DNA from 3 places in the Laceyella sacchari genome. Region 1 is predicted to be linked to each of the others. Evidence: predicted binding sites of a transcription regulator. Region 1 holds the regulator's gene; each other region holds the start of a gene.
What was found. Region 1 encodes Rex, which represses fermentation and respiration genes when NADH is low (regulators of the CRP and FNR family bind a similar motif). Its sites were predicted from a motif close to TTGTGAAATATTTCACAA; they were not measured.
Positions count from the first base shown of each region.

Region 1 (5,016 bases):
CATCGGTCTTTTGTTCCAAGTCTGCTTCCAGCGAACGCAATTCATTTTGTAAAGAGGCGCTCTGCTCCGGATCGCTGAACACTTCCGGCTTGCACAGCTCGTTGTGAATGGCGGCGATTTTGCTTTCCAGTTCTGCGATCTCTTTCTCCAACTGGTCGATCATTTGTTGTCGTTTCTTGCGCTGGCGTTTTTCTTCTTTCTCACGTTGGCGGTAAGCTTCTGCTTGTTTGGCCTTTGCGTCGTCATCCGCTTTGGTGGCAGGCTGTTCTTTTTTCTCCAATGCTTCTAACGCCTTTTTTTCAAGATAGCGTTCATAATCTCCCACATAATCTTTTATTCCGTCCGGGGTCAATTCCCAGATCCTCGTCGCCAGGCGATTGATGAAGTACCGGTCGTGGGAGACGAACAACAGAGTGCCCGGATAATCTTCCAGCGCTTCTTCCAACCGTTCTTTGCTTACCATGTCCAAGTGGTTGGTAGGCTCGTCCATCAACAGGAAATTGGCTTGGTTTAACAGGCGTTTGCACAGGGAAAGACGGGCTTTTTCGCCGCCGCTTAACGCGCCTACTTGTTTGAACACATCATCGCCGCTGAACAAAAATTGCCCTAGATAAGAGCGGATGGTGGTCTGATCCAAGTTGGGGTAATCATCCCACAGCTCGTCAATGACTTGCTTGTCGGGGTGCAATTCTTTCTGTTCCTGATCATAATAATCCAACTCCACTTGCACGCCCCATTTCAGGTTGCCTGCAAGGGGTTGAAGCTTGCCTGCGATGGTTTTTAAGAGGGTGGATTTGCCCATTCCGTTGGGGCCGAGCAAGGCGATGTGCTCACCGCGCTCGATCTGGAAAGAAAGCCCGCTCATAAGCGGTTGGTCGTAGCCGATAGTCAAATCGGTGGCCGCTAGGACTTCTTTGCCGCTTGTCACGGCGGTTTCAAAGCGGATGGCTGCTTCTCGTCGCTGGTCTGCGGGTCGTTCAAGTCGTTCGATCTTTTCCAACGCTTTGCGTCGGCTTTGTGCCCGCTTGGTGGTGGAGGCGCGGGCGATATTCTTTTGAATAAACTCCTCCATCTTTTTAATCTCAGCTTGTTGGCTTTCATACCGTTTGAGATCATGTAGCCGTTTTTCCTCTTTTAATTGTACGTACTTGGTGTAATTGCCGACATAGCGGGTGAGGTGGTGATGTTCCAGCTCATAGATCACAGTGACCAACCGGTCGAGGAAATACCGATCGTGCGAAACGATGAGGAGCGAACCGCTATAGTTGCTCAATGTTTGTTCCAACCAAGCGACTGCCTGCATATCCAGGTAGTTGGTCGGCTCGTCCAAAATCAACAGATCGGGTTCTTCCAACAACATTTTAGCCAGAGCCATGCGGGTTTTTTGTCCTCCGCTCAGTTCATTGACCCGAGTTCGCTTCCAATCGAAATCACCCAATCCCAATCCGTGCAAGGCCCCACGAATGCGGGCTTCAAACGCATAGCCGCCTTTCTCTTCAAAGGTTTCTTGCAATTTGGCGTAACGCTCGGTGATTTTTTGATAAAGGTCAGCGTCGGAATAAACCTGTTCTAGGCCCATTTCGTGTTCAAGGGAGCGCATTTCCTTCTCCAGATCTAACAGATCGGCAAAGACGGATAAAAGCTCGTTCCAGATCGTTTCCTCTGAGGAGAAGGCAGTGTTTTGCGCAAGATAGCCCAAGCGCGTTTTTTTGGACACATGGATTTCCCCGTGATCAGGGGCGGTTTCACCGATGATGATTTTGAGCAACGTGGATTTGCCCGCACCGTTGGGTCCGATCAGCCCAATCCGTTCATGCTCGTTTACCTGTATGTGGACATCTTCGAGCACTGTGGTTCCGCCGTAAGATTTATGGATATGTTTTGCTTGCAATAGCATGATGTCACCTCGTTCATTCATTCACTACCCAGTGTAATAAAGACGCGGAACGAGAGCAAACGTGCTCGCTGGCGGAAGCGTGAGTGTCAGATAACAAGAAAAAATGTTTTCTGGTAAAATAATGAGGATTAACATAAAATTGAAGGATGAAGCTCTCATGTCCAACAAAGAAACGTTGCGCAAGCGACAACTGGAGCTCAGGAACCAGCTTGCTCCCGAATATATGAAAGAAAGTTCAGAACGCATCTGCCAGCGTTTGATCGAGCATCCCGTGTTTCAACAGTCTACCATGATTGGTTTTTACATGCCATTTCGAAATGAAGTGGATGTGCGGATGTCGATGGAAACCGCGCTTCAGCAAGGCAAACGAGTGGCCTTGCCGAAAGTGATCAGGGAAACTCGTGGGATGAGTTGGTATGAAGTCAGCAGTTTGCAGGAGTGTGTAGTAGGGGCTTATGGCATTTTGGAACCGCCGGCAATTTCGGAACGGCAGGTAGCAGACACAAGGCTGGAAGCGGTCATTGTGCCTGGAGTCGCCTTTGATCTCGCCGGGTATCGACTGGGTTATGGAGGGGGGTATTATGATCGGTTGTTCGAGCGGCAAGCCAAGGCTTGGCGCATCGGTGTCGCTTATGAAGAGCAGATTGTGCCAACCGTTTATCCTGAACCTCATGATCAACCATTGCACCTGCTGATCAGTTCCGAGAGGGAGATGTCATTTGCGCGGGCCTGATCCGTTGGTACGGAAGAGAAGCTCCGCCAAAATGGCGAAATGAAAAAACGGGGCCATGTATGCCATGAGTGATTGTGTTATATTGGACATGCACATTTCTTGTTCGGAAATTCACATATCTGGAGGTGTGGGGAAACAACATGGCTGAACAAAAGATCCCTCAGGTGACAGCCAAACGTTTGCCTTTGTATTACCGTTACTTGGAGAAATTACACGCGATCGGCAAGCAGCGCGTCTCTTCTTCCGATTTGAGTGATGCGCTACAGATCGACCCGGCGACGATTCGCCGCGACTTTTCGTATCTCGGTGAACTGGGAAAAAAAGGATATGGCTATAATGTAACTTATTTGCTCCAGTTTTTGCGCGATTTTCTGAAGCAGGACGAGGTGACCAACGTTGTTTTGATCGGTGTGGGTAACCTGGGGACGGCCTTGTTGCGGTATAATTTTTACCGTAGTCACAATACCAAACTTGTGGCTGGGTTTGATCAGGACCCGCGCAAAGTGGGTACAGACATCGATGGCATCCCCGTCTACTCGATGGATCGGCTCAAAGAAGTGATCGCCTTGCATCATGTGGAAGTGGCGATTTTGACGGTACCTGTCAATGTGGCCCAAGCGACGGCAGACTTCTTGTTTGAAGCGGGCATTCGCGGCATTCTCAACTTCACGCCGGCTCGGTTGACTGCCCCGCCCACTGTCCGGATTCACAATATCGATTTGACGATTGAGCTGCAAACCTTGATTTATTTCCTGAAAAACTTTCCGGATGAGGAGAACGTTGAGGTATCTGATGAAAAGGAGTAACCCGTAATTTAATGTCAAGGGAGTCGTCTTGAAATGAAGAATGATGAGTTGCAGCCGCTGTCTGATCATTTGGGGGAGTTGCGGCGCAGGATCATATGGTGTTTGGTGTTTTTTGTGATAGCGCTGGTGATCAGCCTGTTTTATTCCATGCCGATTTTCCGCTACATAGTGAGCGACTTGTTCCCAAAACAGGCCATTAACACGATGGGACTACAAGACGGCATGAGAATCTATATGAATATTTCCTTCATCATGGCGTTCATCGTGACGTTGCCTTTTCTCATGTACCATGCATGGAGATTCGTCCAACCGGGCCTGAACCCCCGCGAACAGCGGGCAGCTTTGTTGTACATCCCCGTGTCGGTCGGGTTGTTCCTGCTTGGCATCGCATTTGGTTATTTTGTCATCATCCCTTATTTGATTGATTTTCTGAAGAACATTAACCAGCTGATGGGACTCGGCACACTCTTGGCGGCCAAAGAAACCTTCAATTTTCTATTTGGGGTGATTTTGCCGCTGGGTATCTTTTTCGAACTGCCGATCATCATTCTGTTTTTGACCCGCATCCGGATCATCACGCCGCAGTTGTTGGCTAAGATGAGAAGATACGCTTATTTCATCATGGTGGTGATCGCAGCGGTGATCACGCCGCCCGATTTTTTAAGCAACATCCTTGTGGCCATCCCCTTGATCGTTTTGTATGAGGTGGGGATTTGGCTATCAGCTGGCTTGGTGAGAAAGATGGAGCGGGAAGAGGCGGACGATAACGCTGTGTAAAACGCCATTGTTGGCGGGCTACCTAAAGTGGCCCGTTCAAACGGCGTTTTTTTACATAACCTTCATCGGTTGGGGCACACTTCACCATGAGAAAAATTTCTCATGGTGGAGGTAAAAGCATGGACTATTGGAGAAGAAATCGTAGCTCTAGTTGTGCGTTGCTGTGGTTGGTGGTGATTGGCGCGCTGGCGTGGTTGTTGGCGCCTTCTCTCCGCAGGCTGTGGAACAGAGCGCAGGGACAGGGGATGGCCGTCACCATGTCTAATTTGGCGTCGCAAACCAAAACGCAGATGGGACAGTACATTGACTTAACGAAGTTCATGAAGCGGAAGTCAAAATCAGAGACTCAGACGTCCGCAACAAGGGAGCCGAATCATATGGCACCGGAGATGGCGGACATGGGCGATTTGACAGATCCAAACGCGTTCGGCGATCATTTTGAGCTGCCTGAGCGCGGACAAGAATAAGGGAAGCGGCAAACACCGGTTGCCTGTAAAGAAGAGGATGGGCGACCGGTGTTTTATGTTAGGCGGGATATCCCGACCCGGCCAGCGCTTGATATGTGTGAGGAAGGAACAATATTTATTAGATTTTTTTTGTGGTGGATACTTGAAAAATGAAAACGAGATGAATATCATTATAATTGATGTTAGCACTCATCGAGGTCGAGTGCTAACAACATGAAACTATTTCATACCACCTCATACGAAGGAGGGTTATTACGATGATCAAACCATTGGGTGATCGTGTCGTTTTAGAAGCAGTTGAGAAAGAAGAAAAAACCGCTAGCGGAATTGTATTGC
Region 1 covers NZ_CP103866.1:320,375-325,390, forward strand. The annotation lists gene abc-f (ribosomal protection-like ABC-F family protein) at 1-1,897, opposite strand, end outside; gene NYR52_RS01815 (5-formyltetrahydrofolate cyclo-ligase) at 2,055-2,630, shown strand; gene NYR52_RS01820 (redox-sensing transcriptional repressor Rex) at 2,771-3,436, shown strand; gene tatC (twin-arginine translocase subunit TatC) at 3,470-4,213, shown strand; gene NYR52_RS01830 (hypothetical protein) at 4,333-4,680, shown strand; gene groES (co-chaperone GroES) at 4,938-5,016, shown strand, end outside.

Region 2 (5,016 bases), 430 kb from region 1:
TGGTGGACAACGCTGAACGCTTGGCTGAATCGCTCAGAGGGCATGGCCTGGAACTCATTTCTGGCGGTACCGACAACCACCTGGTGCTCATCGATGTCCGCAACTTGGGCTTGACCGGGAAAAAAGCGGAGCACCTCTTGGATGAAGTGGGCATCACCTGCAATAAAAACGCGATTCCATTCGATCCGGAAAAACCGTTTGTCACCAGCGGAATCCGCATCGGGACGGCGGCGGTCACCAGCCGTGGCATGGGTGTGGAAGCGATGGAAGAGATTGCCGCGATCATCGCGCTGACCTTGAAACACCCCGAAGACCAAGCGAAGCATGAAGAAGCAAAACAACGTGTAGCCAAATTGACAGGTGCATATCCTCTGTACCCGAACAAATAAAAAAAGCGGAGCAGCCCTGGGAGCCAAGTGCTCTCGGGGTTTTCGTGTGTGTAGACAGGTGGCGTAGCGCACCCTCTTCCAGGGCTTTTTTTGCACCGTGGGAAATTTAACCCAACATGTGGCAATAATAATCTAAGAAAAGGTTGTCTCGCGGGGAACCTTATGGTTAACTATCATGGGAACAAAATTCGAAGACATTCAAGACAGAAAGAAGGGCGCTAACATGGGGAATGTTTATGTATTCGATCATCCACTTATCCAGCACAAGCTCACATTTATTCGGGACAAGCACACCGGAACCAAAGAATTCCGCGAGTTGGTGGATGAAGTTTCCGCACTGATGGCTTATGAGATCACAAGGGATATGCCGCTTAGAGAAGTGGAAGTGGAAACACCAGTAGCCAAGGCGAAGTGCAAAGTCTTGGAAGGGAAAAAGCTGGGGCTAGTGCCGATTCTGCGTGCAGGATTGGGGATGGTAGACGGCATTTTGAAATTGATTCCAGCTGCCAAAGTGGGGCATCTCGGCCTGTACCGCGATCCGGAGACATTGGAACCAGTGCAGTACTATTCAAAAATGCCATCCGATATCGGTGAACGGGAACTGATCGTGATCGACCCGATGCTGGCTACGGGGGGATCGGCATCGGCCGGGATTCGCATCCTGAAGGAAATGGGCGCGAAACAGATCAAGCTGATGTGCCTGATCGCGGCGCCGGAAGGTGTGGACAGAGTGCAAAAAGATCATCCGGATGTAGACATTTATGTGGCAGCCATTGATGAGAAGCTGGACGAAAAAAGTTATATCATCCCAGGATTGGGTGATGCAGGAGATCGGCTGTTCGGCACCAAATAATAACAAGGCGGCGCCGGGGCCCGCGGTCAATTCGCAACATGCGTTTGCCTGTGCCCCCGCGCATGAGCGACCTTAAGGGGGTTGAAGCCGCATCTATCCATTTGACCTGTTGGATCGCTCTAGCATGGGAATCTGCAATCGGATCTGGTTGTTTATGACGCGATGTTGAGAACAACGTCTGTTCATATGTCAATAGTGAAATGGTGAATGACTTGTTCTATGATGGCGTCAAAACCCATAAAAATGCAGTAACAGAAAGCCGTTTTTCAAAATAACGACTTTTTTGTCACATATGTTTTTGAGAAAACGTTGACAAAAAGGATGAGGCTTCGTTACTATAGGCAGGGGAAAGGGAAGTTTTCCTAAGATTCTCCGAACGAATTCCAAGCAACCGGAAGCTGTCTGCCCTTTTCTGAAATCCTTCCTACATATGGGGGTTTTTCATGAAAAATGACACGAATCTGTGGCGCATTGCCGCGTTGGTCAGTTCAATTGGCACGGAGATCGTGTTGTTGACTGTGGGCGGGGCTTGGGTGGGGAACAAATTGGATGCCTTGTGGGGCACCAAACCATTTTTGCTCCTCGCAGGTGTGTTGGTCGGGCTTGGAAGCGGTTTTATCACTGCTTTTTTCACTTTGAAAGCATTTGTGAAGGAATGAACTCCTCATGGATCCATTGCATACCATTCGCCGACGAGTGGTGATCCTCACAGCCGGATTCCTCGCGTTACTCTTAGTCCTATGGTTACTTACTCCGTATAAGAAAATGGTCGCTGGAGCAGGCCTTGGCTTGTTGGTCAGTCTGTATAACGTCTTGTATATGGCGCGTAAAGTGCGCCTGGCAGGAGAGACGACTTTAGCGACTGGTTCCACCAGACATAGAGGAACAGGCATGATCAATCGTTATCTCATGGTTGCCCTTGCGATACTCGTCGCTTTCAAATATCCGATGCATTTTGATGTCCGCACGATTGTCGTGGGGTTGCCAATCTGCTATATACTCATCATTGTATTGGAGTTTTGGGAGGTTCGAAAACTCCGAACCACGTCAGGAAAGGGGTGAAGCTGGATACATGGAAAAAACACCAAAGCTAGTGTTTGACTTAATGGGTTTGCAAGTAAAGCTGGACGTGACTGTGATGATCACCACGACGATTTGTTGCATCCTAGTATTCCTCATCGCCATGTTGGCCACTCGCCGCTTGGCAATGGTTCCGACGGGTATGCAAAACTTTGTGGAAATGATCATTGAGTTCACCCAGGGTATTGTCCGTTCCAACATGGATGCCAAAACAAGCGAACGCTTTTATGGCTTTGCTTTCACGCTCTTTTTGTTCATTTTTATCGCGAATCAGATGGGACTCATGTTTAACGTGGTGACCGAACACCATGAACCCATACCTTTCCTGGGAATTGAAGCAGCGGGAGAGCATCATGGTGAAGCGGGCAAGGAAGCGGAGCATCATAATGCCTACGCTTGGTGGAAATCACCGACTGCTGACATCAACGTGCCGATTGCGATGGCTTTAGCAATCACGATTGTCGCTCACTTCCTGGGGATCAGAAAGTCACCCAAGAAGTACGCATCCCATTATTTCCAACCATTCTCTTGGATGTTCCCGCTCCACATCATCGATGAAGTCGCTAAGCCCGTCACACACGGCTTGCGTCTATGGGCGAACATCTTTGCCGGTGAGATTCTGATCATCGTGTTGCTCAAAGGCGGGTTCTTGACCGGAGCACCGCTGATCGTATGGTTGGCGTACTCGGTCTTTGTCGGAACGGTGCAAGCGTACGTATTTACAGTGTTGGCCATTGTATACATGTCACAAAAGTTGGCTGACGACCATTAATCAACGACTCAAAAATTGATTTAATTTTTAAGGAGGATTTTATTATGGATTTGACGATTATTGCTGGTGCTATCATGTTGTCTTTTGCCGCTATCGCGGGTGCATTTGGTAACGCTTGGGTGTTTGGACGCTATCTGGAAGGGATTGCTCGTCAACCTGAAGTTCGTGGTATGCTGTTCACCCAAACCTTCATCGGGATCGCTTTGGTAGAGGCGTTGCCAATTATCGCAGTTGCTTTCGGCATCATGGCTGTACTCGGCATCATCGGCTAATGTCTTCACCAATGCAATGACGGGGAATATGTTTTTCTATTCCCCGTCTGCTTATGATTAAGCCTTTTATTCGTAATTTGCATACACAAGTTCCCGCAAGTCTGAAGGGAGTGAATCAAGTGTTAAGTATTGAATGGGGTACGATGGTATTCCAGCTTATCGCATTTATCATTTTAATGCTGCTCGTTTCCAAATACGCTCTTCGTCCAATGCTGAACACCATGAGGCAACGTCAAGAGCACATTGACGGCCAGATCAAGGCTGCTGAGAAAAGCCGCAAAGAAGCGGAGGATCTCATCAAAGAGCAACGCGAAGCGCTGGAAAAAGCCCGCCTAGAGGCGAAAGAGATCATCGAACGCGCCAAAGCGCAAAAAGAGCGTGAAGCGGAAGAGATCATCGCCAAAGCGCAAGAGCGCGCTGAGAGCATGATCAAAGAGGCGACCAATGAAATTCAACGCGAGAAAGAAAAAGCGCTTGCCAGTTTGCGCGATGAAGTGGGTGCCCTGTCCGTTCAGCTCGCATCCAAGTTGATCGAGAAAGAACTGGATAGCAAAGCCCAAGCTGAGCTGGTGGGTCGTTATCTCGAGCAGGTAGGCAGAGTGCAATGACCAGCTCGGTAGTAGCGAAGCGATACGCCAAAGCATTGTTTGAGGTCGCCGCAGAACAGAAATGCTTGGATGGCGTGGAGCGAGATTTAAAAAAAGTGACGGCAACATTTAACGCTTCCCCTGAGCTGGTGGCGTGGGTAGGCCATCCTTCCACTTCCTCCGCCCAGAAGCGTGAAGTGTTTGACAAACTGTTCGCGGATGTGAACCAATACACGAAGAACCTCTTGTACGTATTGGCTGACCGTCGCCGCGAGAACATCGTGTTCGACCTGGCGCAAGCGTTTAATGAGTTGGCCAACGAAGCGAGAGGGATTGCTGAAGCGCAAGTGACGACCGCGTTCCCCCTCACCGAGGAGAATAAGGCGGAGATCGTTCAAGCGTTTGAACCGATTATTGGCAAGAAGATTAAAATTACCGAAAAAGTTGATTCCGACATCCTGGGCGGTGTGATCGTGCAAGTGGGCGACCGGTTGTTTGACGGAAGCCTGAAGACGAAGTTGGCCCGTTTTCAGGATGGGTTGAAGCTGGGCAGAATCGGATAGAACATACAGACGGAAAGATTGGGGTGAACCATTATGAGCATTAAACCGGAAGAGATCAGCTCCCTTATTAAAGAGCAGATCAAAAATTACCGTGCCGAAGTCGAAGTGACCGATGTAGGCACCGTTATCAATGTCGGGGACGGTATTGCCCGCGCGCACGGCCTGCAAAATGCCATGGCTGGTGAGCTGGTTGAGTTCAGCAATGGTGTGATGGGTATGACGCTGAACTTGGAAGAAAACCACGTAGGTATCGTTATCTTGGGCCCATATCAAGATATTCGTGAAGGAGACCAAGTGAAACGCACGGGTCGCCTGATGGAAGTACCAGTAGGTAAAGCACTGTTGGGTCGCGTTGTAAACCCGCTCGGACAGCCACTGGATGGTAAAGGTCCGATCGAAACGACTGAATTCCGTCCGATCGAGTCGGAAGCACCTGGCGTTATTGACCGTAAATCGGTACATGAGCCGTTGCAAACCGGGATCAAAGCGATTGACTCCAT
Region 2 covers NZ_CP103866.1:3,245,933-3,250,948, reverse strand. The annotation lists gene glyA (serine hydroxymethyltransferase) at 1-389, shown strand, start outside; gene upp (uracil phosphoribosyltransferase) at 613-1,242, shown strand; gene NYR52_RS15925 (AtpZ/AtpI family protein) at 1,686-1,901, shown strand; gene NYR52_RS15920 (ATP synthase subunit I) at 1,909-2,304, shown strand; gene atpB (F0F1 ATP synthase subunit A) at 2,315-3,094, shown strand; gene atpE (F0F1 ATP synthase subunit C) at 3,139-3,366, shown strand; gene atpF (F0F1 ATP synthase subunit B) at 3,486-3,974, shown strand; gene NYR52_RS15900 (F0F1 ATP synthase subunit delta) at 3,971-4,516, shown strand; gene atpA (F0F1 ATP synthase subunit alpha) at 4,550-5,016, shown strand, end outside.
Region 2: the regulator Rex is predicted to act here: its motif matches at 1,541-1,558, upstream of NYR52_RS15925 (AtpZ/AtpI family protein).

Region 3 (5,016 bases), 1.3 Mb from region 1:
TTGCTTTGTATCCTGGAGTAACTATACCTTTATTTTAACGATTTAAAACACGCTTTTGAAGAAAATTTTTCCGAGGGATGGAAGAAATGGATAGTTGAATAAAGGGATGATTGAGAGATAAAGGGAGCCACGGAAGATTCTTATTTAATGATTCCATGTCAGAAATAAAAAACCCTGCAATGAATTGCTCATCGCAAGGTTTTTTTCACTCATTTTAAAATCTTGATAGTTACTGTCCGGCGACCCCATTTGAGTGCCTCAGCCCGCGTTTCAAAGAACAGGTCAATGATATGGCCGTTGACCGCGCCACCTGTATCTTCAGCAACACCATAGCCGTAGCCCGGTATATACATTTTGGTTCCGAGCGGAATCACACTGGGATCCACCGCGATGGTGCCCCGCTTGGGGTAAGTGCCGGTCGCCGTACGGCTTCCGGTATGGGTGTAACCTGTCGCCTCCACTGTTAATGTCTTGGCTGAAGTCAGATCCACATCATCTTTTTTCGCCATCTCTTTATTCGTGCCAATGCTCACGATTTTGTCGACGGGCTTGATTGTTTGGACAAGTCTTTCCGTTGCTTTGGGTTTACCGTCTTCCATGACTGGCATGCCGTTTTTGTAGACGAGGAGGACTTCGTAAATCTTTTTCCCTTCCTCCCCTTCTTTTTTCACTTCTTTTTTTCCTTCTGCTAATTTATCTGTTTTTATCTCTTTCGTGCTATAAGGGATTTCTTCCACTCTTTTCTGCAGCCTTTGCTCGATGCGATCGACCACGATATTGGTACCGTTCATGATCTTCTTATCCAGCGGCATGTTTAGCTCATCCCACTCGGTCAGAACAACCTTTTTCTCTTGCAAAACTCCTTTTACTGTGGGCTGCAAGGTTTCAAAGGTGCCAAAGTCCTTGCCCGCCACACGCAAGGAGACTTTGCACTTGCACTTCAATGTAATCTCGCTGTGGCCTTCGATTTTTTGATCCCAACCGATGCTTGGCTGGTAGCGCTGTTTTAACTCGTCAATCTTATGGCCTTGGCCTTCCAGCGCTTCTGCCAATGTATCTCTTGAGCGTTCAAATTGCAGTGCTTTATCTTGATCGCTGAAAGTAATTTTCACTGTTTGTGAGGAACCGGAACAGCCCGTGAGCAGGATGAAAAACATCGCGAGGCTGGGTAGAAGGAACTTTTTCATCGACATCCTCCTTCTGCAGTAAAGCCTAAGCAATGAAGCCATTATAGCAGATGTTTTCTCCCTAATCTATGACTCTAGCAGGATTGTCATAGATTCATCCATTTTAATTGAGATTTATGCCCACGGAGCCTAGCTTATGACCGCTCGCGACAATTTATTCCACTTCTTCCAGCAAAGCCGCCTGTTTGGGTGCAACCGGAACCTTTCGCGGTTTAGCATGAATTTCTTCCGGCCCATAAATAGAAATGAGCAATCGGCCGTTGCTGGCTTTAGCCACTATCAAAATCGGTTCGTTCAACTGGTTTTGAAACTTAAAATCCGGCCCGCCCCAAGACACCGTGGCATCCCGGCCCTTCGGCACATAGGCCACTTGTTTGCTATGCCTTTGCCGTTCTACAATCTTGAGCCCAGCCTTGTCCACGCTATTGTACAAAGTAGACGAGGTTTGGCAAATTCCTCCGCCAACCCCTTCACTGTATTCCCCTTTAACAATGATGCGGGCGAGACGGTAACCCCTGGCCTGCGAGCGCGGCCCAACTGTCTTATTAAACGAAAACACCTCACCGGGCATCAACACTTTATGATCAATCGCTTCTGTCGCCAGATGAATATTGTGCGCGCGATTTCTGTTCCATTCATTGTAATAAGTAAGATAACTTCCGATTTGTTTCTCTTTCAACCGCCGCAGTTTCGCCGCTGTCAGCCTGGGTTTTACTATGTTGACCGGAACTGCGAGCGGTTGGCCCATGACCTCATGGATACGATCAAACCACTCCTCAATGCGTTGGCGATCCACTATCAACCCCGCTTGCTCTGGGACAATCCGTCGCTCGTGGTAGTAAGCGGAGCGCGCAGGACGATTCAAGTCCCGTTCGAGAACGCCGGCTATCCACTCCAGCGCCAACGTGCGGTTCAATGTAGTGGGATCAATCCCGTCAAACCCAATGTCTCGCAAAGGGAAAACCCATTGTTGACCCTTATGTTCCAAAACCAAAGTGGGTGCAAAAGATGAATCGGCATCCATTGCCGCTGGCACAGGAGAAGACGCGGCCACAACAGGTACAGACAGCATCGAGATCAACAAGGCGACCAGGAGAATCAGCAAAATGACATGCATGTTCTTGTTCATCGCCGCACTCCCTTTTTTTCGCTTAGTGTGCACCAAAACGAACCAAGCTATGACCTTTCACAATCAAGCAGTGATGCCGGATAAATAAGTGTGCTAGAGAGCAGCGGATTAGACGCGCGGTATCCCGGAGCATTTTTCATGTTCATTATTGAACATTTACGATGTGATTTGATGTTTATTTGTTGAATTTTGTTGTCAAAGTTAGTGAAATAGTGTACAAAGTAGTTATGTGAACGTATAATGAAAAAGAAAATGAACAGGTAGGAAGTGATTGGATGGATTCAGTATTCTGGAGTCGCGTACTTACGGAAACGACATTGGCTTTCCATATCATCTGGGCGACCATCGGGGTGGGGGTACCTGTTTTCATCTCCCTTGCCGAATATTGGGGAATCCGCACCAAAGATCCCCACTATATCCTGCTTGCCCGAAGATGGACCCGTGGCTTTGTCATCACAGTGGCTGTTGGTGTGGTGACGGGAACATGCATCGGGATCATGCTTTCCCTGCTGTGGCCCAAATTCATGCAATTAGCTGGAAACATCATCAGCTTGCCACTCTTTATGGAAACGTTCGCCTTTTTCTTTGAAGCGATTTTCTTGGGTATCTATCTGTACACATGGGATAGGTTTAAAAAACCGATTATCCACTGGCTGACTTCCATTCCCATCATCATCGGCTCAACCATGTCCGCCGTGTTTATCACGATGGTAAACGCTTTCATGAACACGCCAGCCGGATTCACCATCGCCGCCGATGGCAAACTGATGGACATCGATCCCATCGCAGCCATGCTAAACCCGGCCACACCATCAAAAGTGGCCCATGTCGTCTCATCTGCTTATCTGACCAGCGGCTTCTTGTTGGCTGCCATCGCCGCATACCATATCTTGCGCGGCAATAAGCACGCCTATTATAAAAAAGCATTGCGGTTAACCATGATCGCCGGTCTCATCTTCTCCTTGCTCACATTTGTGGCCGGAGACATTTCCGGCAAGTTCTTGGCCAAATACCAACCTGCCAAATTGGCCGCAGCCGAATGGCATTTTGAGACGCAATCAGAAGCGCCCCTCTACTTTGGAGGCGTGCTGGATAAGGAAACGAATGAAGTTCACTACGCCATCAAAATTCCGAATGCCTTAAGCATCCTGGCAGGCAATTCAACCAAAACGGAAGTGATCGGTTTAAACGATATTCCAAAGGAGAACCACCCGCCGCTGTACATCCATTATCTCTTCGACATCATGGTTGCGATCGGCGTATACCTGGCACTGGTCTCTGCCGTCTTCCTGTACTGTTGGTGGAGAAAAAAAGGGAGCGAATGGAACAAATGGCTGCTAAGCGCGATTATCCTTGGGGGGCCGCTCTCATTTATCGCCATTGAATGCGGCTGGATTTTCGCCGAGGTCGGTCGCTTGCCATGGATTATCACCGGTATCATGCGTGTGGACAAAGCTGCGACCACCTCAGATAGTGTTGCGCTGATGACTATTTTGTTCTCTATCCTGTACCTCATCCTGACCATTGTCGCATTGGTCGTTCTCAATCGCCTCTTCAAAAACCAACCCGCTGAAGCGGAGCTTGAGAACATGCTCGCAGGGGAACAAAAGGGGTGAAAGATCATGAAATTAGAAATCATCGGGATTACGGTCCTATGGGTTTTTCTGTACGGGTATCTGATTGTGGCATCGATTGATTTTGGAGCCGGGTTCTTTTCGTACTACAGCATGTTGACCAAAAAAGACCATATCATCAATAACATCATCAGTCGCTATTTGTCGCCGGTCTGGGAAGTTACCAACGTTTTTCTCATCTTTTTTGTCGTCGGTTGCGTCGGCTTCTTTCCAGACACCGCTTATTATTATGGCACGGCATTGTTGATTCCCGGTTCCATCGCGTTGATTCTGTTGACGATCCGCGGCTCCTTTTACGCTTTTGCCAATTACGGCGCCCGCCAGAGCCGCGTGTATATGTTCTTGTACGGCATGACCGGTTTGTTCATTCCCGCTTCGCTGTCCACCGTCTTAACCATTTCGGAAGGTGGATTTATTGAAAAAGTTGGCACGGAAGTGGTTTTCCACGCAGATCGTCTATTGACCAGCCCCTATTCTTGGAGCGTGGTGTTCTTGGCTCTGGTGAGCATTTTGTACATCAGCGCCAGCTTTCTCACCTTTTACGCTGATCGGGCCGGAGACACAGCTGCTCGTGAGCTGTTGCGCAAATACACGTTATTCTGGAGCGGCCCTACCATTCTCGCCAGTCTGCTGGTATTTTGGAGCTTATCCAAACATAATCCGGTTCATTTCGAGAACGCTCTCTCCATTGGCTGGATGTTTGGCGCTTCCTTCCTCTGTTTCTGTGTCGCAGTCTATCTGATGTGGAAGCGTCAGAACTTAGGCATTCAATTTATCTTTGTCATGTTCCAATTCGCTTACGCTTTCTTCGGTTACGGAATGTCACATATGCCTTATCTGTTATATGATTACGTCACCATTTCGAGTGCGCTGACAAACAGTACCATGGGTTGGGCCTTGGTCGGCGCCTTTATTGCCGGTTTATTCTTGCTCATCCCTTCCATCGCACTGTTGATGTGGCTGTTCTTGTTTAACGCCAAATATGTGCGCGGTGAAAAATAATTCCAAAGCCCCCCGGTGAGTATCGGGGGGCTTTTCGCATGCACATCGAAGATTATGGTTGTTG
Region 3 covers NZ_CP103866.1:2,390,915-2,395,930, forward strand. The annotation lists gene NYR52_RS11570 (3D domain-containing protein) at 210-1,187, opposite strand; gene NYR52_RS11575 (VanW family protein) at 1,342-2,316, opposite strand; gene NYR52_RS11580 (cytochrome ubiquinol oxidase subunit I) at 2,592-3,932, shown strand; gene NYR52_RS11585 (cytochrome d ubiquinol oxidase subunit II) at 3,939-4,952, shown strand; gene NYR52_RS11590 (gamma-glutamyl-gamma-aminobutyrate hydrolase family protein) at 5,005-5,016, opposite strand, start outside.
Region 3: the regulator Rex is predicted to act here: its motif matches at 2,519-2,536, upstream of NYR52_RS11580 (cytochrome ubiquinol oxidase subunit I).